Regions from separate parts of the Mesorhizobium sp. M0410 genome, predicted to be linked through region 3. Evidence: predicted binding sites of a transcription regulator. Region 3 holds the regulator's gene; each other region holds the start of a gene.
What was found. The regulator LexA, encoded in region 3, represses DNA repair genes until DNA is damaged. The targets are predictions, from matches to a motif close to TGTTCNNNNTGTGTTCNG.
Positions count from the first base shown of each region.

Region 1: parE (DNA topoisomerase IV subunit B) is a predicted target of LexA. The motif match lies at 5,856-5,873, and genes of this name have one in related genera.
Region 2: NKI63_RS21985 (metallopeptidase family protein) is a predicted target of LexA. The motif match lies at 2,894-2,911, and genes of this name have one in related genera.

Region 1 covers NZ_JAMYRN010000006.1:6,661-16,583, reverse strand. The annotation lists gene NKI63_RS09970 (RgsD C-terminal domain-containing protein) at 1-195, opposite strand, end outside; gene NKI63_RS09965 (nitroreductase family protein) at 352-936, shown strand; gene NKI63_RS09960 (HpcH/HpaI aldolase/citrate lyase family protein) at 955-1,836, opposite strand; gene NKI63_RS09955 (MaoC family dehydratase) at 1,839-2,291, opposite strand; gene NKI63_RS09950 (DUF2336 domain-containing protein) at 2,444-3,565, shown strand; gene parE (DNA topoisomerase IV subunit B) at 3,734-5,785, opposite strand; gene NKI63_RS09940 (GGDEF domain-containing protein) at 6,058-7,227, shown strand; gene gcvP (aminomethyl-transferring glycine dehydrogenase) at 7,300-9,923, opposite strand, start outside.
Region 2 covers NZ_JAMYRN010000015.1:105,909-115,831, reverse strand. The annotation lists gene NKI63_RS22000 (DUF6504 family protein) at 1-880, opposite strand, end outside; gene NKI63_RS21995 (ImuA family protein) at 813-1,895, opposite strand; gene NKI63_RS21990 (DUF3800 domain-containing protein) at 2,067-2,819, opposite strand; gene NKI63_RS21985 (metallopeptidase family protein) at 3,053-3,475, shown strand; gene NKI63_RS21980 (DUF1737 domain-containing protein) at 3,770-3,976, opposite strand; gene NKI63_RS21975 (HpcH/HpaI aldolase/citrate lyase family protein) at 4,005-4,883, opposite strand; gene NKI63_RS21970 (DUF4153 domain-containing protein) at 5,165-6,709, shown strand; gene NKI63_RS21965 (response regulator transcription factor) at 6,714-7,406, shown strand; gene NKI63_RS21960 (ATP-binding protein) at 7,481-8,980, shown strand; gene NKI63_RS21955 (NAD(P)/FAD-dependent oxidoreductase) at 9,011-9,923, shown strand, end outside.
Region 3 covers NZ_JAMYRN010000007.1:137,299-147,221, forward strand. The annotation lists gene NKI63_RS12200 (hypothetical protein) at 1-409, opposite strand, end outside; gene NKI63_RS12205 (ComEC/Rec2 family competence protein) at 940-3,402, shown strand; gene lexA (transcriptional repressor LexA) at 3,396-4,130, opposite strand; gene kynU (kynureninase) at 4,586-5,833, shown strand; gene NKI63_RS12220 (hormone-sensitive lipase) at 5,930-6,760, shown strand; gene NKI63_RS12225 (molybdopterin molybdotransferase MoeA) at 6,768-7,973, opposite strand; gene moaC (cyclic pyranopterin monophosphate synthase MoaC) at 7,973-8,473, opposite strand; gene trpC (indole-3-glycerol phosphate synthase TrpC) at 8,475-9,287, opposite strand; gene trpD (anthranilate phosphoribosyltransferase) at 9,292-9,923, opposite strand, start outside.

The DNA of each region.
Region 1 (9,923 bases), on a different contig from region 3:
CGCCGACAGCGTGATTGCCCCGCTGCTCCCCAACACCAGCGATGTCTCGCTTTTCGGAGGCGCATAGCCCGAAATTCCGGGAAGTTCCAGTTCGCCGAGGCCGTCCACATCCTGGGCGACGGCGAGCGAAACCGGCACCATCAACAGTGCGGCAGCGAGCCATATCAGGAAAAGACGCAATGTCCCCTCAAACATGCCTTGCGTTGAAGCCCAAGGCGGTGGCAATTTCAAGGCTTAAGAGTCCGGTCGGCTTCTGCTACAGGGCTCTTTGTCCGGCGCGCTGCGCCAATGCCCAAGCCGCCCGATGTCCCGATGGTGCGCTTCAGCTCAAATTCCAGGAGACTTGCGCCCATGGCGTCGCCGATCATCGATTTTCTGCTGACCCGAAATTCCGCGCCGATCCCAGATTTGAAAGAGCCGGCACCGGGCGATACGGAGATCGCGACGATGATCGCCGCCGCCTCGCGGGTGCCGGACCACGGCCGGCTGGAGCCCTGGCGTTTCATCCTCTATCGCGGCGAGTCTCGCATCGAGATCGGCAAGAAGCTGGCGGCACTTGCCGAGCAGCGTGAAGGACCGCTGCCGGAAGGCCGCCGCAACCAGGAATTGGCGCGCTTTTCGCGGGCGCCGCTGGTTATCGGCGTGATCTCGATCCCCAGGGAAAATCCAAAGATCCCGCAATGGGAGATGTTCCTGTCCGGCGGCATGGCGGCGATGAACCTGATGCTTGCCGCCAATGCGCTGGGCTACGGCACCAACATGATCAGTAACTGGTATTCCGACGTGCCCGAGGGCAGGGCGATCCTTGGCCTGGCGCCGCATGAACGGGTCGTCGGTTTTGTCCATATCGGCTCCTACCAGGGGCCGGCACCGGAGCGGCCACGGCCCGATCCCGCAAAGCTCTCTGCCGATTATTCAGGGCCGTGGCTGGGATAATTTCGGCGCGGAACAGACCTAAGCGCCAAGCCCAGCTACCCTGGCCCGCGCCAGGAGCCGCTCGGCCAGTTTTAGATGCGGCCGGTCGTACATCTTGCCGTCGATTCCGACGACGCCGGGGTTTCCCGCCGCCTTAAATGCCTCGACGATCGCCAGGGCGCTTTTCACCGCTTGCGCCGAAGGCGTGAAGGCGGCGTTGATGACCGGCACCTGCGCCGGATGGATCGCCATCTTGCCGGTGAAACCGTCGCGCTCGGCCTCGGCGCATTCGGCCTCGAAGCCCGCCATGTCGCGAAAGTCCGGAAAGACGGTGTCGATTGCCGCGACTTCCGCGGCACTTGCGGCAAGCATGGTCATGGTGCGGGCGAGGCGGAACACATCCGTGTAGCGGCCATTCGCGTCGCGTGTCGCGCGCGCGCCGATCGCCGCCGACAAATCTTCGGCCCCCCAGGTGACGCCGACAAGCCGCGCGCTTGCACGGGCGTAGGTCGCTGCGGCCAAGACGCCTGCGGCCGTTTCTGTGATGATCGGCAGGATCTTTATAGCTCCATCCGGCCGGCCGCTTTCAGCTTCGTGCACCCTGAGCTTGGCCGAGAGATGCTGGACATCCAGTCCGCTGTTCGACTTAGGCAGCATGATGCCGTCTGGTTTTGCCGGCACGAGCGCTGCCAGATCGTCGTCGGTCAGTCCGGTCGAAAGATCGTTGACGCGCACATAGATCGCGGAGCTGGTTTGGTGCCTGTGCCCGGCGATGAAACGCGCCGCTGTGTCGCGAGCCAGCCCCTTGTTCTGCGGGGCAATCGAATCCTCGAGGTCGACGATGACCACGTCGGCGCCCACGCCAAAGCCCTTCTCCAGCTTCTTTTCTGAATCGCCGGGAACGAAGAGCAGTGAACGCATCTTCACACCGCCTTTTTCATCATCATCGCCTGCCTCGTGCATTTGGCAACCAGCACGTCGTTCTGGTTATAGGCGCGATGCTCGAACTCGACGATACCGCGGTCCGGTTTGGACCTGGAATCGCGCACCGAAACCACCGTGGTCTCGACGCGAATGGTGTCGCCGTGGAAGACGGGGTGCGGAAACACCGTCTCCTTCATGCCGAGATTGGCGATGGTGGTGCCGACGGTGATGTCGTTGACCGAGATGCCGATCATCAGGCCCAGCGTGAACAGCGAATTGACCAGCGGCTTGCCCCATTCGCTCTTGGCGGCGAAATCGAAATCGATGTGCAGCGGCTGCGGGTTCAGCGTCATCACCGAAAACAGCATATTGTCGCTTTCGATCACGGTCTTGCGCAGCGCGTGCTTGAACACATGGCCGACAGCGAACTCCTCAAGATAAAGCCCGGCCATGGTCGATCTCCTCTGCTGCTTAAGGGGTGATAGGCGTTGCATACCGGGCTCGCAAGCCAGTTAACGAACATGGTGAACCGTTCGTAAACCATTTGTGCCTACGGTCGCGACAGGGGCCAGAAGCGTTCTGGCAAAGGGCGTAAGCAGGCGACATGGTCGTTTCGCATTTCCTGAAATGGATCCACACGGCGAAGGTGTCGGAGCGCGTTGCAGCGGCAAGCGCACTTGCTCGCGCATATGTCGATTCGGACCTGCCTTTCGAGGACCGCTGCGCTGCGGAGGCGGCACTGACATTGCTGCTCGATGACGCATCGTCGAAGGTGCGACTGGCGATCGCCGACGCGCTTTCCATGAGCCATCATGCGCCGCCGCAGATCGTCAGCGCGCTGGCCTCGGACCAGCCGGAAGTCGCAGCCCTGGTGCTGGCGCGGTCGCCACTGCTTACTGATGCCGACCTGATTGATCGGGTTGCCGGCGGCCAGAAAGCGACGCAGAAGGTGATCGCCGACCGGCCGCGGGTGTCGATGTCGGTTGCGGCGGCGATCGCCGAGATCGGCGAGCCGGAGGCCTGCACCACGCTGCTCGCCAACAGCGGCGCCGACATCGCATCGATCAGCTTTCGGCGCATGGCCGAGCGGCACGGCCATCTGCCTCTGGTACGCGAGGCGCTGATTGCCGATGCGCGCCTGCCCGCCGATTGTCGGCATTTGCTGCTGGTCAAAGTGGGCGAGACGCTCAAGGGCTCGCCGCTGGTGCTGGCGCTGATGGGCGCCGCAAGAGCCGAGCGGGTCACTCGCGATGCCTGCGTCAAAGCTTCCGTGACATTGATCGAAGGCACGCGTGCCGAGGAACATACAGCGCTTGTCGAACATCTGCGTCTGCGCGGTGACCTGACCGCAAGCTTCGTCATCCGCACCATCGCGCACGGCAAGGTCGACTTCTTTGGTTCGGCCCTGGTCGCGCTCAGCCAGCAATCCGAACAACGGGTGAGAGCACTGCTGGCCGGCGGCCATGACGTGGCGCTGCAGGCACTGTTCCGCAGCGCCGGGCTTGCCGCCGCCACCCACGCAATCATCCTGCGCGCGCTGAAGGTCTGGCGCGAGGTCGCCAATGGCAAACGCCTCGCCGGCGTGCAGGAAGTCAGCTGGCTGATGCTGAAGGAATTGGGCGGGCAGTCCGCCGAGGGCGATCTTGCCGGGCTGGTCAAGTCGATCCATCTCGACGCGTTGCGCGAGAACGCGCGCGAGCACGCGCTGGCGATCGCGGCTGCCTAAAGCAATTCCAGGAAAACTGTGAAACGGTTTTCCGTCCGGAATTGCTTTAAAACAAAGGAAAGAGCGGTTCGGCGTTTCCGTGAACGCTGAACCGTTCCAGGCCTCGTCCTTCGCGAAAATATCCGGATCGCAACAACCGCCGTCTGTGGCTCACCTGGCAGAAGACGCTCAGATATCCAGCACTTCCGTCTCGGCGAATTCCGCGCGTTCCTGGATGAAGCGGAAACGGGCCTCGGGCTTGGTGCCCATCAGTGCGTCGACAGCATCCTTGGTGGCCGCCTCGGCCTCGATCACATCGACCCTGAGCAGCGTGCGCTTTCTCGGGTCCATGGTGGTTTCCTTGAGCTGGGCGGCCATCATTTCGCCCAGCCCCTTGAAGCGGCCGATCTCGACCTTGCCGCGCCCGGTGAATTCGGTGCGCAGGAGTTCGTCCTTGTGCGCGTCGTTGCGGGCGTAGCCGACCTTGCCGCCTTGGCGGATCGAATAAAGCGGCGGGACCGCCAGGTAGAGATGGCCGCCGCGGACCAGGTTTGGCATCTCCTGGTAGAAAAAGGTGATCAGCAGCGAGGCGATATGGGCGCCGTCGACATCGGCATCGGTCATGATGATGACCCGGTCGTAACGCAGGTCCTCGTCGCGGTATTTCGAGCGCGTGCCGCAGCCCAAGGCCTGGATCAGGTCGGATATCTGCTGGTTGCCGGCAAGCTTGTCGCTGCCGGCACTGGCGACGTTGAGGATCTTGCCGCGCAGCGGCAGCACCGCCTGGCTGGCGCGGTCGCGCGCCTGCTTTGCCGAACCGCCGGCCGAATCGCCCTCGACGATAAAGAGCTCGGCGCCGGCGGCGGCATTCTGCGTGCAGTCGGCGAGCTTGCCGGGCAGGCGCAGCTTGCGCACCGCACTCTTGCGCGACACTTCCTTTTCCTGGCGGCGGCGCACCCGTTCGTCGGCGCGCGCGATCACCCATTCGAGCAGTTTCGAGGCCTCCTGCGGATTGTCCGCCAGCCAGTGGTCGAACGGGTCGCGGATGGCGGTTTCGACGATGCGGATCGCCTCGATCGTCGCCAGCCTGTCCTTGGTCTGGCCGACGAATTCCGGTTCGCGGATGAACACCGACAGCATGCCCGCCGCCGAGATCATCACATCCTCGGAAGTGACGATCGAGGCGCGCTTGTTGCCGACCAGATCGGCGTAGGCGCGCAAGCCGCGCGTCAGCACGTTGCGGAAGCCGGCCTCATGCGTGCCGCCTTCGGCGGTCGGAATGGTGTTGCAATAGGAATTGATAAAACCGTCGCCGCCGAACCAGGTCACGGCCCATTCGAGCGAGCCGTGACCGCCCTGCTTCTCGCTCTTGCCGGCGAACATTTCACGGGTCACCTGGAATTCGTCGCCGAGCGAGGCTTTCAGATAGTCCTTGAGGCCGCCCGGAAAATGGAATTCTGCCTTGGCCGGCGTCGTGTCCTTTTCCTTGATCAGCGAGGGATCGCAGGTCCAGCGGATTTCGACGCCGCCGAACAGATAGGCCTTTGACCGCGCCATGCGGTAGAGCCGCGCCGGCTCGAAAGCAGCACCCTTGCCGAAAATCTGCTCGTCTGGATGGAAGCGGATCTTCGTGCCGCGCCGGTTATGCACGTCGCCGAGCTGCTCAAGGCCGGTCACCGGAACGCCTCGTGAGAAGCGCTGGCGATAGAGCTTGCGCCCAATCGCGACCTCGACCTCGAGATGGTCGGACAGCGCGTTGACGACGGAAACGCCGACACCGTGCAGGCCGCCGGACGTCTCGTAAACCTTACTGTCGAACTTGCCGCCTGAATGCAGCGTCGTCATGATGAGTTCGAGCGCCGGCTTCTTGAATTTCGGGTGCGGATCGACCGGAATGCCGCGGCCGTTGTCGGTGACTGACAGGTATCCGTCGGCGGAAAGCTCGACATCGATGAAGGTCGCATGGCCGGCGACCGCCTCGTCCATCGAGTTGTCGATGACCTCGGCGAACAGATGGTGCATCGCCTTGTCGTCGGTGCCGCCAATGTACATGCCCGGGCGGCGGCGCACCGGCTCCAGCCCCTCCAGCACCTCGATGTCGGCGGCACTGTAACTCTCGCTGGCGTCGCGGGGCGCCGGCCGCTTCGCCGCCTGCACCAGCGGATCGGCCGGGCGCGTGGCGGCGCGAGCCGGCTGCGGCTGCTTGTCCAATTTGGCGAAAAGATCGTTGTTGTCGTCCATGCCGGTCCTGGATTCCGATGCTGCGAATCACCACCCGATACTGCCACGCTTTTCGCGGGCAGGCGACGGAGGTTCCTGTTACGTTCGAGGATAGAGCCTCTTACTGCAAAACCATTCGACAGCCAAGCGGCGGAAATGGGGTCGAAGTTGGAGCATCGACGTTTTGTAAACCCAGTCCGAAGGTTACGCCGGAAGATTGGCTAAAAAGCGGTATTTGCGGACTATCGCTGACCTAGAATGCAGCGGAACCCTCAAGAGGCTGTCGCTTAAGCATGTTGGATTACAGTTCGCTCCTGCTCGCGGCGGCGCTGTCGGGCACGTGCCTCAGCATCACCATGTTCGCCATCTGGTTCAGCGCGCCACAGGCACGCTTTGTGCTGACGGTGGCGTGTGGCATTCTCGTGCTCGTCGCACATGTGGTGTTGTTCTGGCATTACACCAGGGATCCAAGCCTCTGGCTTTGCCAGATCGTGCTTGCGCCTCTCAGCCTCGGTTTCCTGATTATCTGCCTGTCGGCCATGCAATATCTCGGCGTAGGCGATTACAGGCGCGCCATCTTGCCGACCTTGGTTGCGATGGCTGTTTGCGCGGGCGCGACGTATCTCGGGTTTGATGGTGTCGGCTTTATTGTCACCTACGCGACGGTAACGGCGCTGCTCTCGCTCATCGGGGCGATGTTCTGGATTGAGGGTGGTCACGATCGCCGGATATTGCTGGTCGTCTCGTTCCTGAGCGGCGTCTGTGCGCTGTCGTTTGGACTTTGCGGCGCGGTCCTGCTGGTCAAGGGGCAATGGGTGCTGGGTGTTGCGCCCGACAATTGGGCCGAGCGGGTGAATTCCGTCGTAGCCGTCGCCTGCATGACCGGGCTCGGCGCATTGACGCTCTCCCTGCACCATTTGCAGGCGCAGATCGAATTGAAGGCCGAGACGATGACCGATCCATTGACCGGGCTGATGAACCGGCGGGCGTTGACGGCACTCTACGGCGAACGGGTCTTCGGCCCGTTCATGTCCGTCGCCATGTTCGACCTCGACCATTTCAAGAGGACGAACGACGTTTTCGGTCATCCGGTCGGCGACCAGGTTCTGCGCCGCTTTGCCGCCGTCATCAGGAAATACGCCAGGACCGGCGTCGACGCGTTCCGGTTGGGCGGCGAGGAGTTCGTGCTCGTCATGTCGCGGATGCCGGAAGAGAAGGCCTATGACATTGCGAGCAAGATCAGCGTCGCCTTCGGCACGGAAGTCGTGGCCACACAACTTGGTCCGTTGCGAAGCACAGTCAGCGGCGGCATCGGCTTTGGCGGAACAAACGGCACCGGTCTCGACGATGTGCTGGCCGAAGCCGACGCAGCACTCTATGCGGCCAAGCGCGCCGGGCGAAATCGCGTCGTCGTTCGGGACCGGGCGAGCAAGGCCGACGGGCCGGCCTTGCGTTCTGCCTGATTGGGGTTTCTATCTTCTTGTTAGACCCATGATCTTGTCGGAAAACCGGATTCCACTTTTCGGAATCATGATCTATTCCGCCGCACCCAGATATTCCGACAGCGGCGGGCAGGAGCAGACCAGGTTGCGGTCGCCGGCGACATTGTCGATGCGTGACACCGGCGGCCAGTACTTTGCTGCCGTATCGGCATCGCCGGCGGGGTAGGCCGCCTCCAGACGCGAATAGGGATGGGTCCATTGGCCGGCCAGTGCCTCGGCGGCGGTGTGCGGAGCGTTGACCAGAGGATTGTCGGCCAACGGCCATTCGCCCTTCGCCACCTTGGCTGCCTCGCCGGCTATGGCGATCATGGCCTCGCAGAAACGATCCAACTCGCGCTTGGGCTCGGATTCGGTCGGCTCCACCATCAGCGTGCCAGCGACCGGGAACGACATGGTCGGCGCGTGGAAGCCATAGTCGATCAGCCGCTTGGCGATATCGTCGACGCTGATGCCGGCGCTGTCCTTGAGCACGCGGGTGTCGAGGATGCATTCATGCGCGACGCGTCCGTTGCGCCCCTTGTAAAGCAGGGGGAAATGCTCGCCAAGCCGCGTCGCCACATAGTTGGCGGAGATGATCGCCGTCTCGGTTGCCTGCTTCAGGCCGGAAGCGCCCATCATGCGAATATACATCCAGGTGATCGGCAGGATCGAGGCGTTGCCGAACGGTGCTGCCGCCACGGCATGGACCGAGCCTTCGGTGACGTGGCCGGGCAGATGCGGCTTCAGATGTGCTTTGACGCCGATCGGGCCGACGCCGGGGCCGCCGCCGCCATGCGGGATGCAGAAGGTCTTGTGCAGGTTCATGTGGCAGACATCGGCGCCGATATCGCCGGGACGGGCGAGGCCGACCAGTGCGTTGAGGTTGGCGCCGTCGAAATAGACCTGGCCGCCATGGCTGTGGACGAGGGCGCAGAGGTCGCGCGCCCCTTCCTCGAAGACGCCATGCGTCGAAGGATAGGTGAACATCAGCGCCGCGAGATTATGCGCATGCTCGGCCGCCTTGGCCTGCAGGTCGTCCATGTCGATATTGCCGTCCTCGGTGCAGCGCACGACGACGACGCTCATGCCGGCCATGGCCGCACTTGCCGGATTGGTGCCATGCGCCGAGGAGGGGATCAGGCAGACGGTGCGATGGCCTTCGCCGCGTGACAGATGATAGCGGCGAATGGCGAGCAGCCCGGCATATTCGCCCTGGCTGCCAGCATTGGGCTGCAGGGTCACCGCGTCGAAGCCGGTGATCTCCGCCAGCCAGCCTTCCAGCTCGTCGATCATGGCGCGATAGCCTATCGAATGGTTTGCCGGGGCGAAGGGATGCAGGTTGGCGACATCAGGCCAGCTCACCGGCATCATTTCGGCGGCGGCGTTGAGCTTCATGGTGCAGGAGCCGAGCGGGATCATGGCGCGGTCAAGCGCCAGGTCCTTGTCGGCCAGCCGGCGCAGGAAGCGCATCATGTCGGTTTCCGAGTGGTTTTCGCGGAAGACGGGCTGGGTGAGGAACTCCTTGCCGCGCGGTTTTCCGGGCGTGGAACTGCCGGCGGCAACGCCGGCCTTAGCGCCGAAAAGTGCTGCGATCGCCTCCAGATCGGCTTCGGTGGAGGTCTCGTCGAAGCTGATGCCGACATGGTCGGCGTCGATGACGCGCAGCAGGCGGCCCGTCTTTTCTGCGGCGGCGGCAATCGCGCCGGCTCTGCCCTTCACTTCCGCAGTCACCGTGTCGAAGCGGCTTTCGCCGATCACCGAAACGCCCGCTGCCTTGAGGCCGACGGCCAGGCAGTTGGCCAGCGTGTGGACGCGGCCGGCAATCGCCTGCAGCCCGGCAGGGCCATGCCAGATCGCGTAGGCCGTCGCCATATTGGCGAGCAACGCCTGTGCGGTGCAGATGTTGGAGGTCGCCTTGTCGCGGCGGATATGCTGTTCGCGTGTCTGCAAAGCCAGGCGATAACCGGGACGGCCCTTGCTATCCGTCGACTGGCCAACAAGCCGGCCGGGCATCAGCCGCGTCAGCCTGTCGGAGACGGCGCAATAGGCGGCGTGCGGCCCGCCAAAGCCCATCGGCACGCCAAAACGCTGCATCGGGCCGACGGCGATGTCGGCGCCAAGCCTGGCCGGCGCATCGGTCAGCGTCAAGCCAAGCGGGTCGGCGATGAAGACGACCAGCGCGCCGGCGGCACGGGCCTTGTCGATCGCTGCCTTGTGATTGCCGTAGACGCCGAATGTATCGGGCCAGGAGACCAGCAGGGCGGCGGTGTTGTCGTCGATCACCTCGCCGTCCACCTCGATGCCGAGGGGCTCGGCGCGGGTGCGCACGACGTCCAGCGTCTGCGGGTGCGGCGTGCCGGCCAGTGCCACCTTGGTGCGCTTGTCGCGATGATGGCGCAGCGCAATGCCGACCGCTTCGGCCACCGCCGTCGCCTCGTCGAGCAGCGAGGCCGATGCCACCGGCAGGCCGGTCAATTCTGTCACCAGCGTCTGGAAGTTGAACAGCATTTCCAGCCGGCCCTGGCTGATCTCGGCCTGGTAAGGCGTGTAGGCGGTATACCAGGCCGGGTTCTCGAACAGGTTGCGCTGGATCACCGGCGGCACATGGACGCCATGATAGCCGGCACCGATAAAGCTCTTCAGCACCGTGTTCTTTGCCATCGTCGCCGCGAGCTCGG
Region 2 (9,923 bases), on a different contig from region 3:
CGATATCCTGTTCGAGCGCGGCAAGCCTTTCGTGGAACAATTTCTGGATCAGCCGCGGCTCGCGCAGAGGCCGCGAGGTGCCGACGGCGATGCGGCTGACGCCGCCATCGACGCGGAAAAGCAGCAGCGCCAGCCGCCTTGCGCCCTCGCCGCGACGCTCGAGGTCGCTCTTCAAGGTGGTCGCCAGCATGCCGGTCAGCCGCTCGATGTCCTCGGTCAGCATGATCGGCTCGGCAAGGTGACGCTCGACCGAAAGCGGTGCGACCGGCAGGCGCGGCGACACGGCCTCCTCGAGGCGGCCAAGCGCCTGGTCGAGACGCAAGAGCAGCGATGCGCCGAAGCGGCGGGCCAGCGGCGCGCGCGGTGCCGCCATGACGGCGCCCGCCGTGCGCAGGCCGACGCTTTCGAGGCTGGCGCGTACCTCCGGGTCGATGCGCAGCGCCGCCAGCGGCAAGGGCGCGAGAAGCGCTTCCTCCTTACCATCGGGCACGATGCGGTCGCCAGCAAACCGCGCCGCCGCCCAGGCAGCCCCAGGCGTGGCGGCAAGCTCGGCGCGGACATCGAAGCCCTGATGGAAAAAACGCGACAGGATATCGTCCAGCATCGAGCGTTCGCCGCCGAAAAGATGGGTGCAGCCGGTGACGTCGAGATAGAGGCCGTCGGTCCCGTCAAGCGCCACCAGCGGGGTATAGCGGTCGCACCAGTCGGCGAGGCCTTCGAGCAGGCGCCGGTCGGCCTCCGGATCGGCCTCCACGATGTCGATCGAGGGATGCATGGCGCGTGCGTCGGCTATGCCCATGCCGCGCTTCAGATTAAGCGCCTCGGCCCGCTCGTCGAGGGCGGCGATGCGCTGGGCGTTCCGGTCGCGGTGACTGATCACCAGCGGCAGGTGATCCGACGGCCGGGAACGCCAGGACCGCCCCAGACGCTGCCGCAGGATTCTCTCGGCGGCGAGATGCGGAAACCACAGGGATAGGATTCTTTGGCCGTTCTGGGGCCCATTCCTGAGACCTTCCTTGCTCGCCCCGTCTTTCTTCGAATATGCGTTCATCGGGGTTCCACTCCAGTGTGAATTTTCCGGGCAAGGCCGTGCGGCTCTTGCCGATGGCGACGGTGAAGGCGGGCCGGCCGATCGAGCCGGCGAGCGGCCCGGCAAGCGTCTTACGCGTTGCCGCCGGTGCCGCCGACAGGATGAGGCGGACGGGCGCTGCCGTCGGTTCGGGCTCGCCGGCCTGGCGCAGCAGGAACAGCGGCCGGCCCGCACTCTGCGCGCGGGCGTGCAGCCGCCGCGTCGCGGTGAGGTCAAACCGCTGCGGGCTGCCGCGGATTTCGAGGATGACGGCGGCCAGCGCCGTCATCCGGGCAGCCTCCTCGGCGATCCACAGCGCATCGAGCAGCCTTGGCGCCTCGGAAAACAGCAATTGCTCCGGCTCGATGCCGAAGAAGGCGTGAAGCCCCCTGGCATAGGGAAAGCCGGCCTCGCGGAAAACCTCTGATGTGCCGATCCACAGCACCGGCAATCGCGGCCCCTGGCTTAGGATCAGGCTGACGAGCGACAAGGCAAAACCGGCAACGACCCCGGCATCGCGGGTCGCGGCGCCATGAAACTCGCTCACCGCCGCCTTCGGCAGGCCGCCGCTCAGCGCAGCATCGAGGCGCTCGGCGCCGGTGCGCAAAAACGCATCGGGCGGCGCCACGGCGAGGCCGCGCCGGACAATGGTCAGATTCCGAGCGGGTGTCGGATGCCGAGAGGGTGTCAGACTCTGACGAGGGACATCCGCGTCAAACGACGAACTGGCCGGCGCCTCCAGGCGCTCGGGCAAGGTCCCTTCGATCTTCGCGATCTGGCGGCGCAGGGCAAAAACAGTCTCCCGCGCCACGGCGCTTGTCGCCATGACGGTCAGCTTCCACTCACAATTGTTCCCGTTATGTTCCTATAGATTCCAGAGGCCGCCCGAAGAGTCAAGCGGAGTCATGGGGAATTTATTCCCAGAAAGAGCAATCCGAGCTTTTCAAGGAAACCGCTCGGGAGCCTGGGGTTGATAAAAAGGGGGCGGCTTTTGACTCTAGCCTGAAGCCAATTCTGAGGCGACGCGTCTCAAATATTGGGCGGTAAAGTCGGCGATTTGATCGACTTCTTCATCGTCATATTTGCGAAAGCTAAAGCGGCTGAAGCTAGGGTCGATAGCTTGGAGGGTTTTTCGTAGGGGACCGCGAAAATTCCTCATTTGATGGTTCCCCTCATATGCCAATACGTCTGCGCATTGAAGCGGTGGGTGCCTAGTTTTTGAGCCGAAATTGAAAGTCGCCGATTTTCCCGGAAAATGCCGCTGGACTTGCTGGAACGCCTCAGTCGCCGCCGCGCTGTACTGGTTGGCTTCATGGACGAATGCGATGTTATCGTGGCCTTCCGATGCGAGTTTCTCCCACGTGCTGCGAAGGGCCCATTGCAGGCAGATGTAGTACCAGCCGCGTACCATGTCTTCCGGCTTGATGGCTAAGCTATGTTTGTGAGCCAAGACCTCGCTCAGTTTCCGCCTGTCGACGGCGGCGATAATGCCCCGAATGTAGTGGTTTTTGACTACCGGCAGGATGCGCTTGACGTGTCTATCTCGCTCTTCACGGGTCCACCCTTCGTACTCCCCATGCCTGTTATGGCAATCGACCGAGTGGTGAATTTTTATCGGCGCCTTCGCCACGATCCACTCGAGGGTCCAGATCTGCCAGTCTTCTTTTGAAGCCCAAACGGCGGATACGGAAAGAATTTGCGAGTCATGGTCAGTGCCAGATTCGTCTAGGTAGACCTCAATCACGACCACCAAACCTTCCCGAGGGGCAAGAAAGGTGTCGCGGAACTCTAGGACGCGCCTTCCACCATTTCCGTCGACTCATCGGCTCGAAATTTGTTCAGCACGGTACCACCTCCTCAGTGCGTACGCGAATTACGACACGCTGAATTTATTCCTGCTTATGATCCTGGGGCAAAGGCGGCAGCCCGACCATTTGCCGAGTTCGGCCTGAAAGCCTATATGCCGGGATCAAAGGACAAAGCATGGCTCGCATCTACCAAACACGCATCTGGCACGACCAGCTTTCGCCAACGATGGAGGAAATCGAGCTCCTGGCGCTGGAGGCCTATGCCCATCTGCCGGAGGACTTTCGCAAGTTGACCGGCGAGATCGTCATTCAGATCGCCGAATTCCCGACCGACGAGATCATGGACGACCTTTCGCTGGAAACGCCCTTCGACCTGCTCGGCCTGTTCGAGGGGCGCGGCATCGCCGAGCGCTGGAATCCGCAGACCGGCGAGGGGCCGAACCGCATCACCCTCTATCGTCGCGCCATCCTCGACTACTGGGCCGAGAACGAGGAAACGCTGGGCGACATCGTCACCCATGTGCTGATCCACGAGATCGGCCACCATTTCGGCCTGTCGGACGACGATATGGAGAAGATCGAAGAGGCAGCGGAGTGAGCGACCCCGCTCCTCGTCATCCTGGGGCGGAGCAAGGAGCGAAGCGACGCGGCGCAGACCCCAGGATCCATGCCGTGATAGTGATGCAGTGCGCCGGCGGTGCAGAACCGAACGCTCATCATCCCGTTCTGGGTAACGGGGCTATCCCGATCGGTGGTAGATCACACTAGACTAATCCTGATCCGCCGTGCCCTTCGGCAGAGGTAACGGCATGGATCCTAGGGTACTCCGCGACGTCGCTTCGCGACTGCTACGCCCTAGGATGACGAAGGACGAGCGCTTCAGCGAACCTCCCTACCAATCGCTGAGCTTGGTGTCGGGGCCGTATTCCTGGCCCTCGATGTCCTTCACCACGGCCTGGCCGCAGCGCATGGTCTTGGCTTCCTGGTCATAGGCATAGGTCGGCGAGCCGAACAGGTGCCAGCCCTTGTTCAACGCCGCCGTCACCTTGTGGCAGAAGCTGGAATCGTCCGGACCGGACAGAAAACGGTAGAGTTTCATTCTTCAATCCTGTCGTCAGTTGCGTTAGTCATGCGCGAACAGCGGCGGCCTTCGCCAGCAGTTTTTCGGCCTGCGCCAGATGCAGCCGCTCGACCATCTTGCCGTTCAGCGCAACTACCGCCCTACCGGTATTTTGGGCGAGCGCGAAGGCATCCTTGACCGCGCGCGCTTCGGCTATTGCTTCGGGCGACGGTGCAAAGGCGCGGTTCGCGGCTTCGATCTGAGCCGGATGGATCAGCGACTTGCCGTCAAAACCCATGGCGGCCGCTTCCGTGCACTCGCGCGCAAACCCGTCCATATCGCGAAAATCATTGAAGACGCCATCGAGCAGGTCGAGGCCGCCGGCACGCGCCGCGAGCACCATTTGCATCAGCCATGGCACGAGATAGCGCCGATCGGGCGTGGCGAGAATGCCGGTGTCTTTGACCAGGTCGTTCGTTCCGGCAACGAAACAAACCAGGCGCGAGGCCGGGTCGCGGCCGAGCTCGGCAATCGGCCCGATATTGAGCAGCGCCTTGGGCGTCTCGATCATCGCCCATAATTTGACCTCGTCCGCGATAAAATTGTCGTCTAGCACGTCGCCGGCCTCGAGGATGTCGCGCGGAGTGTCGACCTTGGACAGCAGGATGGCGTCGGGCGTGCATTTTGCCGCGGCCAGCAGATCGTCGGCGCCCCATTCGCTCGACAGCGCATTGATGCGCACCACCATTTCGCAGCGCCGGTTGGAACGGCCGGCGAAAATCGCCGCCAGTTTTTCGCGCGCGGAAAGCTTGTCGACCGGGGCGACGGCGTCCTCGAGATCGATGACGACGGCATCGCAGGTCAGCGGCGGAATCTTGGCCAGCGCCTTGTCGTTCGAGGCCGGAACGTAAAGCACCGAGCGGCGCGGGCGGTAGCTTTCGGTGATCATGTTCGATCTATGCCGCCTGCAGCCAGCCGAGGCAAGCCGTGCATAAAAACTGCACGTAATTTCGGAAAATCTCCTCGTCTGCGCCCCGCTTGCCACCCGGCAGAATGCGACAAGGGCGGCATGCAAGAGCAAACGAACTCCCGTTGGTCCGTGCCGTACCGGCTTCGCCGCGAAAGCTGGTGGCTCGTCGATCCGCCCCAGACTTTGGCAACCCTCCTCCCTTTCGTCCGCAAATCCCTGCCCACCGGCCGCATCAAAGCCGCCGAGAAAGCCCGATCATGACAGTATTCCTCTCGGCGGCGCCGAGCTATTGCAGCCGCTTCGGCGTTGCCGTCCTGCTCGTCGCGTTGGCCGATTTCTTCTTCTATGGCCAACCGGCGGGCATCACGCTTTTCCTGTTCGGCGTTGCGATTGCCGCGGCGAGCATGGCTCTCCGTCCTCTCGGCGTCTTCAACGATGGCAAGTTCTTGTTCAAGCCGGTTGCGCTGCTTGTGGGGCTGCTGCCGCTTGTGGAAAATGTCAGCGCACTGTCCGTCTCCATTGCGCTGGCGGCGATGGCCGTCTTCGTGCTTTCGCTGGGAGGGCGATTGCGACACGGGCTTGCCCGCGTTGCCGGCCAGCTTTTGACCTTCCTGCTCGCAGCGCCTTTTCGGTTCATCCGCGATTTCTTCCGCTGGCGCAAGGCGGCGCGGCGGCTTGGCCGACGACGCATGCGCCTTGCGGCGATCGCCGTCTGGGTCATGCCGCTGAGCCTCGGCGCAGTGTTTCTCGCGCTGTTCGGCGCCGCCAATCCGGTCATTGAATATTGGTTCTCGCTGATCGACCTGATGGCACTGCTCGACCTCGTCCAGCTGCCACGTCTCGCCTTCTGGCTGTTCGTGCTTGCCTGCGTCTGGGCATTTCTGCAGCCGCGCCTGCCGCGCTTTCTCCGCCGCCGCAGGGTGTCGCCAGCCAGCGCACCGGCGACGCCGGCCACCAGGACCACCATCGAGGACATCGTCTTCGGCAAGGCCGCTATCCTCCGCGCGCTCGTCGTCTTCAACATCCTGTTCGCGGTGCAGAGCGCACTCGACGCCACCTATCTGTGGGGCGGCATCGCGCTTCCAGACCGGCTGACCTATGCCGCCTACGCGCATCGCGGCGCCTATCCGCTGATCGTCACGGCGCTGCTGGCCGCCGGCTTCGTGCTGGCGGCGCTGCGGCCGGGAAGTGCGACCTCCGGCGATCCGCTCATCCGCCGGCTGGTTTATGCCTGGGTGGCGCAGAACATCCTCCTGGTGGTCTCGTCGATCCTGCGGCTCGATCTCTATGTCGGTATCTATGCGCTGACCTATTGGCGTGTCGCTGCGTTCGTCTGGATGGGGCTGGTGGCGGCGGGCCTTGTCCTGATCATAGCCCGCATCGCGCGCGAAAAGTCCAACGAATGGCTGTTTGCCGCCAATCTTCTGACGCTATCGGCGACGCTCTATGCCTGCTCGTTCATCAACTTTGCCGCGCTGATCGCCAACTACAATGTCGACCATTGCTTCGAAATGACCGGCCAAGGCACCCAGCTCGACGTCTGGTACCTGCGCTCGCTCGGGCCCGGCGCCTTGCCAGCGCTCGATCGCTTCGTCCAGCACCAGAGCAGGACGGTTTCCGCGGAGGATGCCTCCATCCGCGAACTCGCCGGCTGGTATGCACAGGACGAAGCACGCTTCCGCGCCGGCCAGGAAAACTGGCGGGGCTGGAGCTTTCGTGACTGGCGGCTCAACCGCGCCCTCGACAGGCGTGGCCCGTTCGTGGTTCCTCCGATGTCCGAACCCTTCATGCCGGGCCGCTGATTTGATGCCGAACCACATACTGGTCGCCGACGACGACCCGCACATTCGCGAAATCATCTGCTTCGCGCTGGAAAAGGCCGGCATGAAAACGCTGGCGGTGCCGGACGGCGCGGCTGCCCTGCAGGCGATAGAGCGCCATGCGCCCGATCTCGTCGTGCTCGACATCGGCATGCCGGAAATGGACGGGCTGGAAGTGTGCCGGCGGCTGCGCCACACATCCGACCTGCCGGTGCTGTTCCTGTCCGCGCGGGATGAAGAGATCGACCGCGTGCTCGGGCTGGAGATGGGCGGCGATGATTATGTCACCAAGCCGTTCAGCCCGCGCGAGCTGGTCGCCCGCGTCAACGTCATCCTGCGCCGCTCCCGGCCCACGCCGGAACCAGCCGACGACCGGCAATTCTCGCATGGCAGACTGTTGCTGGTTCCGGCAAGCCATACAGCCAGCTTCGACGGCAAGCCGCTGGCGCTGACGTCGATCGAATTCGCGATTCTGAAAGGCTTTTTGGCGCGGCCGGCGCATGTGCTTGGCCGCGACATGGTGATGGCCAACGCCTATGCGGCCAATATCCATGTCGCAGACCGCACCGTCGACAGCCATATCCGCAATATCCGCGCCAAGCTGGCGGCCGTCGGCTGCGTCGACGCGATCGAGACCGTGCACGGCGTCGGTTTTCGGCTGGGCGGATGCGGCGCGTGAGCGCCCAAGAACTGATTGGCAGCAAATGGCGGCCTCGCCTCGCCACGGTCGTCATCGCCATCCTGATCATGGTGATGGCGCTGCCGCTGGCCGGCCTGTTTTTCTTCCGGCTCTACGAGAACCAGCTGATCAGGCAGACCGAGGCCGAGCTGATCGCCCAAGGCGCCGCCCTTGGCGCGATCTATGCGCAAGAGGTTCGCGAGGCCGGCCTTGCCCCGGAAAAGCTAGGCGCACCCGTGCCTTCACCCAACACCAGCGATCGGGCCTCTCCCTACCAGCCGATCGAACCGGGCCTCGATCTTGCGTCCGACGGGATCCTGCCGACCCGGCCCGCGGCCACCGCGGCCAGCGCCGATCCCGCCTTCGCGGCAATCGGCGCACGCCTGTCGGGCATTCTTGCCGAGACGCAGAAGACCACGCTCGCCGGCTTCCGGCTGCTCGATCCCAGAGGCGTGGTCATCGCCGGCCGTGAGGAGGCCGGCCTGTCGCTCGCGGCTGTCGAAGAGGTTCGCGCAGCGCTTGCCGGCCGCTACGCCAGCGCGCTCAGGCTGCGGGTTCCCGACCAGCCGTCGCCGCCGCTCTATTCGGTCAGCCGCGGCACCAAGGTTCGCGTCTTCGTGGCCATGCCGGTTGCGGTCTCCGGCAAGGTCGCCGGCGTCGTCTATCTGTCGCGGACGCCGAACAACATCGTCAAGCATCTCTATGGCGAGCGCGGCAAGGTGGCGCTGGCGGCAATCGCCATCCTCGGCGGCGCGCTGCTGATCGGGCTGGTCTTCCTGCGCGCCGTCAGCCGTCCGATCTATGCGCTGATGGAACGCACGAAACGCATCGCCGCCGGCGACCGCGCGGCGATCAGGCCGCTCGATCACCACGGCACGCGCGAAATGGGTGAACTCTCTGCTGCTTTCCTCGACATGGCCGAAAAGCTGCACGCACGCTCCGACGGCATCCAGACCTTTGCCACCCACGTCTCGCACGAGCTCAAATCGCCGCTGACGGCGATCCAGGGGGCCGCCGAACTGCTGCGCGATTCGGGCAGCGCGATGGACGAGGCCGAGCGGCGGCGGTTTTCGGACAATATCGTCACCGATGCCGGCCGGCTCAACCTTCTGGTGCGCCGCCTGCTCGACCTGGCGCGCGCCGAAAATCTCGAGCCGAGCGGCGAAAGCACGTCGCTCGGTGCTGCGCTGGCGCTGCTGCCGGCCGAGGACAGGCTGGCGATGCGCCTCGAGGCCGGCAGCGATATCGGCCTGCGCATCTCGGCCGAGAACGCGGCAATCGTGCTGGCCAATCTCATCGACAATTCGGCGCGGCATGGCGCAACGCTCGTTTCCGTTGCGGCGGCGAGCGCGGACGGCAAGGCGACGATCCAGGTGAGCGACGACGGCGCCGGCATTTCGCCCAGCAACCAGGCTCGCATCTTCGAGCCGTTTTTCACCACGCGCCGCGATTCAGGCGGCACCGGTATGGGCCTCGGCATCGTGCTGGCCCTCCTGAAAGCGCATGATGGCACGATCCGGCTGGTTGACTCAGCGAGCGGCACGCGCTTTGAGATCATCCTGCCGGCGGCGTGACTCGGCGGTTCAGATCGGAAGGGCCAAAAGGTGCATTATGACATCGTCATCATCGGCGGAGCCATCGTCGGCTCCTCGGTCGCCTATTATCTGCGCGAGGAAGGGTTTTCGGGCTCGATCGCGCTTGTCGAGCGCGACCCGCAATTTTCCCGCGCCGCGACCACGCTGTCCTGCGCCTCCATCCGCCAGCAGTTCTCGATCCCGGAAAACATCCGGCTGTCGCAATTCACGCTGAAACTGTTCCGGCGGCTCAGGGAAGAGTTTGGCGCGGACGCCGATATCGGCTTTCGCGAAGGCGGCTATCTTATCCTTGCCGGCGAAAACGGGCTGCCGATCCTCAAGGCCAACCACGAGGCGCAGATGGCCGAGGGCGCCGACATCGTGCTTGAGGATGCGGAGGCGCTTGTCCGCCGGTTTCCATGGCTGTCGGCCGAGGGCATCACCGCCGGCGCCTATGGCCGCAGCGGCGAAGGCTGGTTCGATGCGCATGCGATGCTGATGCTGTTCCGCAAGGCGCTGCGGGGCGAAAACATCGATTTCATCACCGCCGATGTGACCGGCATCGAGCGCCAGGGCGACCGCGTCGCCAGCGTCAGCCTCGACAATGGCGAGCGGCTCGAGGCCGGCACCGTTATCAACGCCGCCGGGCCGAATGCCGGCAAGGTGGCTGATATGGCCGGGCTGGCGCTGCCGGTGGAGCCGCGCAAGCGCAACGTCTTCGTCTTCGAGGCACGCGAAAAATACGCCGACATGCCGCTGCTGGTCGATCCCTCAGGCATCTATGTCCGGCCGGAGGGCTCGGTCTACATCACCGGCGGTGCCGAGCCGGAAGAGGGCGACGGTCCTGCCGACCCCGGTGATTTCGAGCCCGACTGGCCGCTGTTCGAAGAGGTGATCTGGCCGGTGCTGGCCACCCGCATTCCCGCCTTCGAGGCGATCAAGC
Region 3 (9,923 bases):
GGTGCGTATCGATCAACCGATCTACCTCGGCGCCTTCCAGGAGTTGTGTCTGTTTGCCTATGAATGCGGCTTGGGCGCGGGCCTCTTCTGCCTGTTGTTTTAAAATGTCTCGATTGAGTTCGAACTCCCTCCTCGTCAGCCGCAGTTCCTGCCGTTGCAGAGCAAGCTCTTGTGACTGGACCATGGTGGCCACGAACAACCAAAGAAAGGCAAGTGGAGCGCAGATCCCTGCGACAAAATCGCCGAATGTGTTTAGCGCGAGGCTGGCCTTGTTGATTGGCAAAAGGCTATCCGGCCCGCTATTGCCTAGGATCGAGCCCAATGCCGTGAAATAAACTGCGGTTGCCGCAAACCCGAATACCACCCACCCAGATCGTGCCGATTTCTCGGTCTCTTCCTTTTCGGTCATCCGCTCCCTCTCTAATATCGACTGCCGCTTATAATCAAATCTCGCGCGGCTGTCCCCTTGCCGCCAGCCAGGCTGTAGAGCAGTTGAACCTCTTCGATGCTGTTGGCCCGGAAGGCCGCGCGGATCTCCGGCACGTCGTTGATTGACAGACAGTCTGGTCGCGATTGCCTCGAACTGGTCACCGCCGAAAAGCTCCTTGGCGTAGTCGCCGTCGCTGCCGAAATAGGGCGGGTCAAGCTAGAACAGGGTTTCGGCCGGTCGTAGCAGTCGATGAAGGCGGACCAGCCAAGCTGCTCGACTAAGACGCCAGCGAGCCGGTCACGGAGGTCAGCTAAGAGGGCTGTCGTCAGGTTGAAACCGGCCGATGAAGTCGGGCCGAGAGCCCGGCGGGCTACCCTGCCGAACGCGAGGCGCGGTGAAGATAAAGGAAGCGACCCAGGCGGGCGTAGGAAGCGAATGTTGTTGCGCGGACTTTCGCGCGTTGCGCGTTCATGTAGCATAGGAGGTCGAGGGCGCAAGGGGCAGACCCGATGGCTGTGCGAGGCCGTGGTGCGGGCGAGGGCGAGGACGTTGGCAGCGGCGTCAGCGAACGCTTGCTGTTTGCCGCTCCCCCGCCTGTCCTGCCGGCACCGGCATTGCTACCCGCTCCGCGCTTCGATGCTCCGTCGCTGCCGGCCAGCGACCCAGCAACGGTTCTCGTGCCCGCGGGCGAGCCCATCGTACGCCTGCCCAGGCGTTTCCGCCTCTCGTCACCGTCCCGTATCCGCAACAGCGTAACCTCGGCGGCCGGCCTGGAACTCGACCGTGGCATCGCCTTCCTGCTGGTGCCGGTGTTCCTCGCATGCGGGGTGGTCGTGTATTTCGCGATGGCGGTGGAGCCGGCCTTTCCACAGCCGATCGCACTCGTGCTCCTCGCGGCCCTTTGTGCCGTCGTCTCGCGCTCTTGGCCCAGAGCCCGCCTGTGCTTCATGGTGGCGTTGTTCTGCGTGCTTGGCGTGCTTGCCGCCAAGTTCGAGACCTGGCGTGTCGGGACGCATGTGCTCGGTTCTGAAATCTCGACGCGGCTGACGGGTCGCGTCGTATCGTACGAACCCATGGCTAGCGGCCGCATCCGGCTGACAATCGATGTGATCTCAACCGCCAGGCCGACGCTGCGCTACATGCCGGAACGGGTCCGCGTTTCGGCGATGAAGATACCGGATGAGCTGGCCGCCGGTTCCGAGATCACCGGCTATGTGCGGCTGCTGCCGCCGACCGGCCCGGTGCGGCCCGACAGCTATGATTTCTCCTTCGACAGCTATTTCGCCGGTATCGGCGGCAGCGGCTTTTTTCTCGGCAATCCGAAAGTCGTGTCGTCGAGCAGCATGCCGCTTGCCGCGCGGCTTTCTTCCGCGATCGAAGACGCGCGCGAATCCATCGCCGACCATATCCGCAGCCGCATCGGCGGCGCCGAGGGCGAGATTGCTGCTGCGCTGATCGTCGGCGTGCGCGCAGGCATTCCCGAGGAGATCAACGAAGCGATGCGGCGTACAGGCATTTATCACATCATCTCTATCTCGGGGCTGCATATGGCGTTGGTCGCCGGCACCATCATGGCGCTGCTACGCGGCGCCTTTGCGCTGTTTCCCGATTTCTCATCGCGACGGCCGGTCAAGAAATATGCCGCGGCCGCCGCGCTTTTTTCGATTGCGGCCTACCTCGTCTTTTCCGGCATTGTGGTAGCGGCCGAACGCAGCTTCATCATGCTGGCGGTGATGCTTATCGCCGTGCTGTTCGACCGGGCCGCGCTCACCATGCGCAACCTGGCGATCTCGGCCATCGCGGTCATTCTGGTGTCGCCACACGAGGTGGTCGGTCCGAGCTTCCAGATGTCCTTCGCCGCGACGGCGGCCCTTGTCGGCGCCTATGCCGGCTGGTCCGACTACCGCGCCGGCAGGGCCACCACGCCGCCGCCGCGGCGGTCGCCGCTACGCCTCGCCACGCGAAAGGTCCTGCTGGGCATGGGCGGCCTGGCGATGACCTCGATCATTGCAGGGAGCGCCACGGCGCTTTTCGCCATATGGCATTTCCAGCGCGTGGCGCCGCTCAGCCTGTTCGCCAATCTGGCCATCATGCCCATCGTCTCACTGGTCGTCATGCCCTTCGCCGTCCTCAGTGCGCTGGCGATGCCGTTCGGCGCGGATGGGCCTTTCCTATACGTGATGGGCAAGGGGCTGACGGCGATGATCGCCCTGTCCGGGTGGATCTCGGAGCGCTCGCCGATCGATGCGGTCGGGCTGATTTCGCTGAGATCCGTCCTTCTGGTGACGATCGCCCTCGTCATTGCCAGCATGGCGACGACCTGGTTGCGGCTGGCGGCACTTCCTTTTGCGCTCGCCGGCTTGCTGACGACAACGCAGACACGCGTACCCGACGTATTGATCTCGGAGGACGCACGGCTGGTCGCGCTGCCGATCGGCAGCGGTGAGCTCGCGGTCAACCGGGCACGCCCGAATGAGTTCACCATCGACAACTGGAAACGCGCGCTCACATCAGAGGCTATCGTCGCGCCGGAAACACCTGGAAAGAACGATCCGCAATTCGACATTGCCGATCCGGCCGACCTACCGCCGGGCATGCCGTTCATTTGCACGGACGGTCTCTGCCTCGCCAGGCATCCATCCGGCGCGATCATTGCGCAAGCCAAGGATCGCGATACCGCACGGCCAGCCTGCGCCTTCGCCAGCTTGATCGTCATCGACGACGCCACCGCCCATAATCCCTGCTACTACGACCGGCTGGTCCTCGTCGTCACAAAACGGCAACTGGCGCGCGCAGGAAGTGCGGCCGTCTATTTCGATCCACAAGCGGCAACACGCGCCGAAATCCGCTTCGCCGTCGAAAAATCATACCGGCCCTGGCACGTGCAGCGGAAATTTTCACGCGCGGCGCGCGGCCTGCCGCCATACCGGGCCGACAATCCAAAAGCCGGCACCAAGGGCGCAACTCAGTAGCGGCGGATCAGCCCAACGAGCTTGCCCTGCACCTTGACCCTGTCTGGTCCAAAGATGCGCGTCTCGTAGGCCGGATTGGCGGCCTCCAGGGCGATCGAGGCGCCCTTGCGGCGGAACCGCTTCAGTGTCGCTTCCTCCTCGTCGACCAGGGCCACCACGATCTCACCGGGGCTCGCCGTATCGGCATTGCGGATGATCACCGTGTCGCCGTCGAAAATGCCAGCCTCGATCATCGAATCGCCTTTGACCTCGAGCGCATAATGCTCGCCGCCCATGATCATATCCGGCGGCACCGAAATCGAATGCGTCTGGTGCTGGATAGCATCGATCGGCACACCGGCGGCGATGCGGCCCATCACCGGGATCGAAACGGCGGCGACGACATCGTCGTCATTGCCGGCTGCAGGGACGCGCGACGATGTCGGCTTGCCCTGCCGAGGGGCACCTTGCCCAAGACTGCCCTGGATGACACTCGGCGAGAACTTGCGTGCCGCATTGAGGCCGGGGGCGATCGAGTCAGGCAGGCGTAGCACCTCCAGTGCACGGGCCCGGTTGGGCAAACGGCGAATGAAGCCGCGCTCCTCCAGCGCCGTAATCAGTCGGTGGATTCCGGATTTGGAAGCCAGGTCGAGCGCTTCCTTCATCTCGTCGAAGGACGGTGGGATACCGCTTTCCTTCAACCTTTCGTGGATGAACATAAGCAGTTCGTGTTGTTTGCGTGTCAGCATAGCGACCCCCAACAGAATCAGAAAACAAACCCAGAACAGACACTATCTGTTCCAGTTGTGTTCCGCAACTGTTTAAAGTTTAATGAATGCGTTAAGGCTCGGGAAACAAACGACGTCCCCTACCGGCGTACCGTATTTTCGCCGCCGCGAGCCTCATCGCATTGATTCTGCTTTCATTTGCGCCGTTCTGGCCTCCTAGAAGGCGGTACTGGCATCGGCCGTCGGTCGGCAAAGGGCACGGAAGTGAACCCCTATCGACTGTGCGGTTTGGTCAATGCGCCGTGAACGAAACGAACTCAAAACGCCAACCTCGGGCTAACTCCAGGTTTCCACCGCCTGGTCAGGCTGCTTCTCGCCGGTGGAGCCTTGCACGCGCAACCAGGTAATGGAAGAACAGAAGAACAGTTGATGCGTGTCCGGCGTTGCGTTGGATTTTTTGGGGGAGCAGGCAAATCATGACGGGAATTCCCGATCTCGTGGCCGTAAAGGCGATGGATGCCGCGGATCCGCTGGGCGCGATGCGCGACCGCTTTGTCTTGCCGCAAGGAGTGATCTATCTCGACGGCAATTCGCTAGGAGCTGCTTCACGTGCCGCTTTCGATGAATTGTACAAGGCCGCGACCGAAGAATGGTCGCATGATGTCATCCGCGCATGGAACACGGCCGGCTGGTTCAACATGCCGCTTGAACTTGGCGACCAGCTAGGGCGCCTGATCGGTGCCGCGGTCGGCCAGACGGTGGTCTGCGATACGACGTCGGTCAACATCTACAAGCTGCTGCACGCCGCCATGGCCATGCGACCGGAGCGGCAGGTCATCGTCGCCGAGGGCGATAGTTTTCCGACAGACCTCTACATGGCTGAGGGTGTGGTTTCGACGCGAAAAGATGCGCTGCTGCGCCTCTCGGCGGTCGACGCGCCGACCATCGAGGAGCTGATCGACGATCGCACCGCCGTGGTGCTGGTCAACCACGTCAACTACAAATCGGGCGAACTGCGCGACATGCCGGCGCTGACGCGCAGGGCCCAGGAAGCCGGGGCGATGATCGTCTGGGATCTCTGCCACACCGCCGGCGCGATGCCAGTCGAGCTCGACAAAGCCAACGCCGATTTTGCCGTTGGCTGCACCTATAAATATCTGAATGGCGGCCCGGGCGCGCCTGCCTTCATCTATGCGGCTGAGCGGCATCTTGCCGACATTCAGCAGCCGCTCACCGGCTGGTGGGGCCATGCACGGCCCTTCTCCTTCGAGCCAGGCTATGCGGCCGGCACCGGCATCCGCCGGTTTCTGTGCGGCACCCAGCCGATCCTTTCGATGCGCACGCTGAAGGGCGCGCTCGACATCTGGGACGATGTCGACATGACGGCGGTGCGCAAGAAGAGCATCGCACTGGCCGATCTGTTCATCGAGCTTGTCGAGGCAAAGTGCGGCACTTACGGCCTCACGCTCGAAAGCACGCGCGATGGGGAAAAACGCGGCAGCCAGATTTCATTCATGCATGAGCATGGCTACCAGATCATGCGCGCGCTGATCGAACGTGGCGTGATCGGCGATTTTCGCGCGCCATCGACCATGCGCTTCGGCTTCACCCCGCTCTATGTCGGCTATGCCGATGTCTGGCAGGCCGTCGAAGTGCTTGAGGACATCCTGCGCACCGGTGCGTGGAAGGATGCGCGCTTCGCCATCAAGGCGGCTGTCACTTGAGATCGATGCGAGAGCTGGAATCGTGAGGCTGGCGACGACGCGCCGCGCGATGCTCGCGGCCAGGTTGCAAGGCCATATTGCCAGGGAGGGCGCAGGGTGTTCGAACGTCACATTGCCGATTGGGACAACGCCTATGCCAACGGCGCCAACATAGCCGGCAGCGATCGCTGGCCGGCGGCCTGGGTCGAGCCCGCGCAGGTTTTCCGCGACGCGCTTTTGACCGAGGGCAGGGCGCGGCTCGACCTGGCCTATGGCGACAACCCACGCAACCGGCTCGATCTTTTCCTGCCGGCCACCAAGCCGAAGGGGGTCGTGGTGTTCGTCCATGGCGGCTACTGGATGGCATTCGACAAGAGTTTCTGGTCACATCTTGCCGCGGGCGCTGTTGATCGCGGCTATGCAGTTGCCATGCCGTCCTACACGCTCTGTCCGCAGATACGCATTGGCAGCATCGTCAAGGAAGTCGGCGCGGCGATAGGCAAGGCGGCGGCGATGGTCGCAGGGCCGCTGATGCTGACCGGGCACTCGGCCGGCGGCCATCTTGTTAGCCGGATGGTTACGAGGACGACGCCGCTGGCGCCCGAAGTGGTCCGGCGCGTTCGTCACGTGGTGTCGATCTCGGGGGTGCATGATTTGCGCCCGATCATGCGCACCGGCATGAACGAGACGCTGGCGATCGATGAGGCCGAGGCGCAGGCCGAAAGTCCGGTGCTGCTGCGCCCGATGGAAAAGGCCCGCCTGACCTGCTGGGCCGGCGGCGGCGAGCGCGCCGAATTCCTGCGCCAGAGCGCGTTGCTGGCCAACATCTGGATCGGCCTGGGTGCCGCGACCAGCTCCGTAGTCGAGCCCGACCGGCATCATTTCAACATCATCGACGGTTTGGCCGATCCAGACCATCCGCTGACCCGGACCTTGACCTCGGAGTGAGGCAGGTTCAGCGTAGCATCAGCACGTCGCAGGGGGAGCCCGCCGCCGCAGCAGGCGCGAACGGCGCGCGGACGATCAGCCCGTTGGCATCGGCCAGCATTTTCAGCATCGAGGAATCCTGGATGCCGAACGGCGTCGCCACCAGCGCACCGGCGTCGTCTGTGACAACAGCCCGCACATAATCTTGCCTGAGATCGTTGGCCGGCATGGCAGCACCGAGCCGTGCCCGACGGATATCCTGCTGAAAGGCGCGGCCGCCGAGGCGCGCCAGCAGCGGCTTCAGGAAGAGCTGAGCGCAGACCAGGCTCGCCACGGGGTTGCCGGGCAAGCCGATGCAGCGAATGTCGCCCAGCCACCCGAACATCAGCGGCTTGCCCGGTCGCATGGCGATCTTCCAGAAATCGAGCGTCATGCCTTGCCCGGTCAGCACGTCATGGACGAAGTCGTGGTCGCCGACCGAGGCACCGCCCAGTGTGACGATGACGTTCGCGCCAGCCTTCACGGCCTTTTCAACCAATGCCGCGATCGCCTCCCTGCGGTCCGGCGCGATACCGAGGTCGAGCGCCCGCGCACCGACCGACTGTGCGGCGGCAGCGACACCATAGGCGTTAGAGGAGATGATCTGGTCGGGGCCAAGCTCGCTGCCCGGCGGCAGCAATTCGTCGCCGGTGGCGATGATGGCGACCAGCGGCCGTTTGACCACGCCGACCTCGGGGTGATTGGCCGATGCCGCCAGCGACAAGGCGGCCGAATCGAGCAGGCGGCCTTTGGGCAGCAGGACATCGCCCTTGGCGAAATCGAGCCCAAGGCGGCGGATGTTGCGCCCCTGCACCGTCGGCTCTGTCACTTCGACGCTGCCGCCGCCGAGGTCGCGGACGTTCTCCTGGATAACGATAGTGTCGGTGCCTTCGGGAAGCGGCGCGCCGGTAAAGATGCGCACGGCCTGCCGCTGCTGCACCGTTCCGGCAAAGCCGCGTCCGGCCGGCGCCATGCCGATCACCGAAAGCCTTGCCGGTAGGGACGCGATGTCGGCCGCCCGCACGGCATAGCCGTCCATGGCGGAGGCGTTGAACGGCGGCTGGGTGCGGAGCGCCACAACCGGCTCCGCCAGCACGCGGTCGGCGGCATCCAGCAGCGCGACGCGTTCGCCCGGCAGTGCAACTGCTCCGTCCAGCAGGCGCTCGAGCGCCTCGGCAACTGGGACCAGCGCCATTAGCGGCCTGCCTCGGTGGCCCCGGTGATCTTGTAGTCGCCGGATTTGCCGCCGGTCTTTTCAACCAGCCTGATGCCGGAGATGACCATTGCGCGGTCGACCGCCTTGGCCATGTCGTAGATGGTCAGGCAAGCGACCGAGACGGCGCTCAGGGCCTCCATCTCAACGCCGGTTTTGCCGGTGACGCGGGTCAATGCCGTCACCTTCAGGCCGGGCAGTGCGACGTCCGGCTCGATGTCGACAGATATCCTGGTCAGCAGCAGCGGATGGCAGAGCGGGATCAGTTCATGCGTCTTCTTGGCCGCCATGATGCCGGCAATGCGCGCGGTGCCCAGCACGTCGCCCTTCTTGGCGTCGCCGGCGAGGATCATGTCCAGCGTCTCGGGCCGCATCGCGACAAAACCTTCCGCGACTGCCGTGCGCACCGTCTCAGCCTTGTCGCCGACATCGACCATGTTGGCTTCGCCCTGCGCGCCAAGATGGGTGAGGGCGGCCGCCATCTCAGATCGCCTCTGCCGGCGCCTTGCCCGTCAACAGCAGGCGCGTTGCCGCGGCCACGTCCTGTTGACGCATCAGGCTCTCGCCGACCAGGAAAGTAGCGATGCCGCTCCGCTCCAGCCGGCGGCAATCGTCATGCGAAAAGATCCCGCTCTCACTGACTAGAAGGCGGCCGCTCGGTACCATCGCTACCAGCCGTTCCGAGGTCTCGAGGCTGGTTTCGAAGGTCCGGAGATTGCGGTTGTTGATGCCGATCAGCCGCGACGACAGCCGCAGCGCACGTTCCATTTCCGCCTCGTCATGCACTTCGACCAGCGCGTCCATGCCGAGCCCGAAAGCTATCGCTTCGAGTTCTCTTGCCAACGCGTCGTCGACGCTGGCCATAATGATCAGGATGGCATCGGCGCCCCATGCCCTGGCCTCGTAGACCTGATAGGGGTCGAACAGGAAATCCTTGCGTAAGGTAGGCAACTCGACGGCAGCGCGCGCAGCGGTGAGGAATTCGGGCGCGCCTTGGAAAGAGGGTGTGTCGGTCAGCACCGAAAGGCAGGCGGCACCGCCTTTCGCATAGGCCTTGGCCAGCGCCGGCGGATCGAAATCGGCGCGGATCAGGCCTTTGGATGGGCTAGCTTTCTTGATTTCGGCAATCAGCGCGAACCCGCCGGATTTGCGCCTAGTCTCAAGGGCGGAAAGAAAGCCGCGCGGCGCGTCGGCATCCGTCGCCCGTGCCTTGATCTCGGCCAATGGCACGCGTGCCTTGGCCGCCGCGATCTCGTCGCGCTTGTAAGCCTCGATCTTGCGCAGGATGTCGGACATGGTTTTAACCGTTCGAAATCTCGACCAGCCTGTCGAGCACTTTCAGCGCGCGGCCGCTGTCGATGGCCTGCGCCGCCGTTACCATGCCGTCGGCAAGCGTCGTCGCCTTGCCGGCCACCACCAGCCCGGCGCCGGCATTCATCAGCACCGTATCGCGAAAGGCGCCAGCGGCGCCGCCCAGCATGTCGCGCAGTGCCTGGGCGTTGTGGGCGGCGTCGCCGCCGCGCAACTCGTCCTTGGTGTGACGCGTCAGCCCGACTGCTTCCGGGGTCAGCACAAAGCTGCGTATCTCGCCGCCGGCCAATTCGGCGACCTGCGTTTCGCCGGTGGTGGTGATCTCGTCATAGCCGTCGCCATGGACGACCCAGGCGTGGTCGGCGCCAAGCTCCTTCAACGTTTCTGCCACCGGCATGATCCATTCGGGCAGGAACACGCCGACCATTTGCCGTCTGACACTGGCCGGATTGGAAAGCGGGCCCAGCAGGTTGAAGATGGTCCGGGTGCCGAGCTCGACCCGGGTCGGGCCGACATGCTTCATCGCCGGGTGATGCGCCGGCGCGAACATGAAGCCAACGCCGGCCTCGTGAATGCAGCGGCCGATCGTCTCCGGAGGGATGTCGATTTTGACGCCCAATG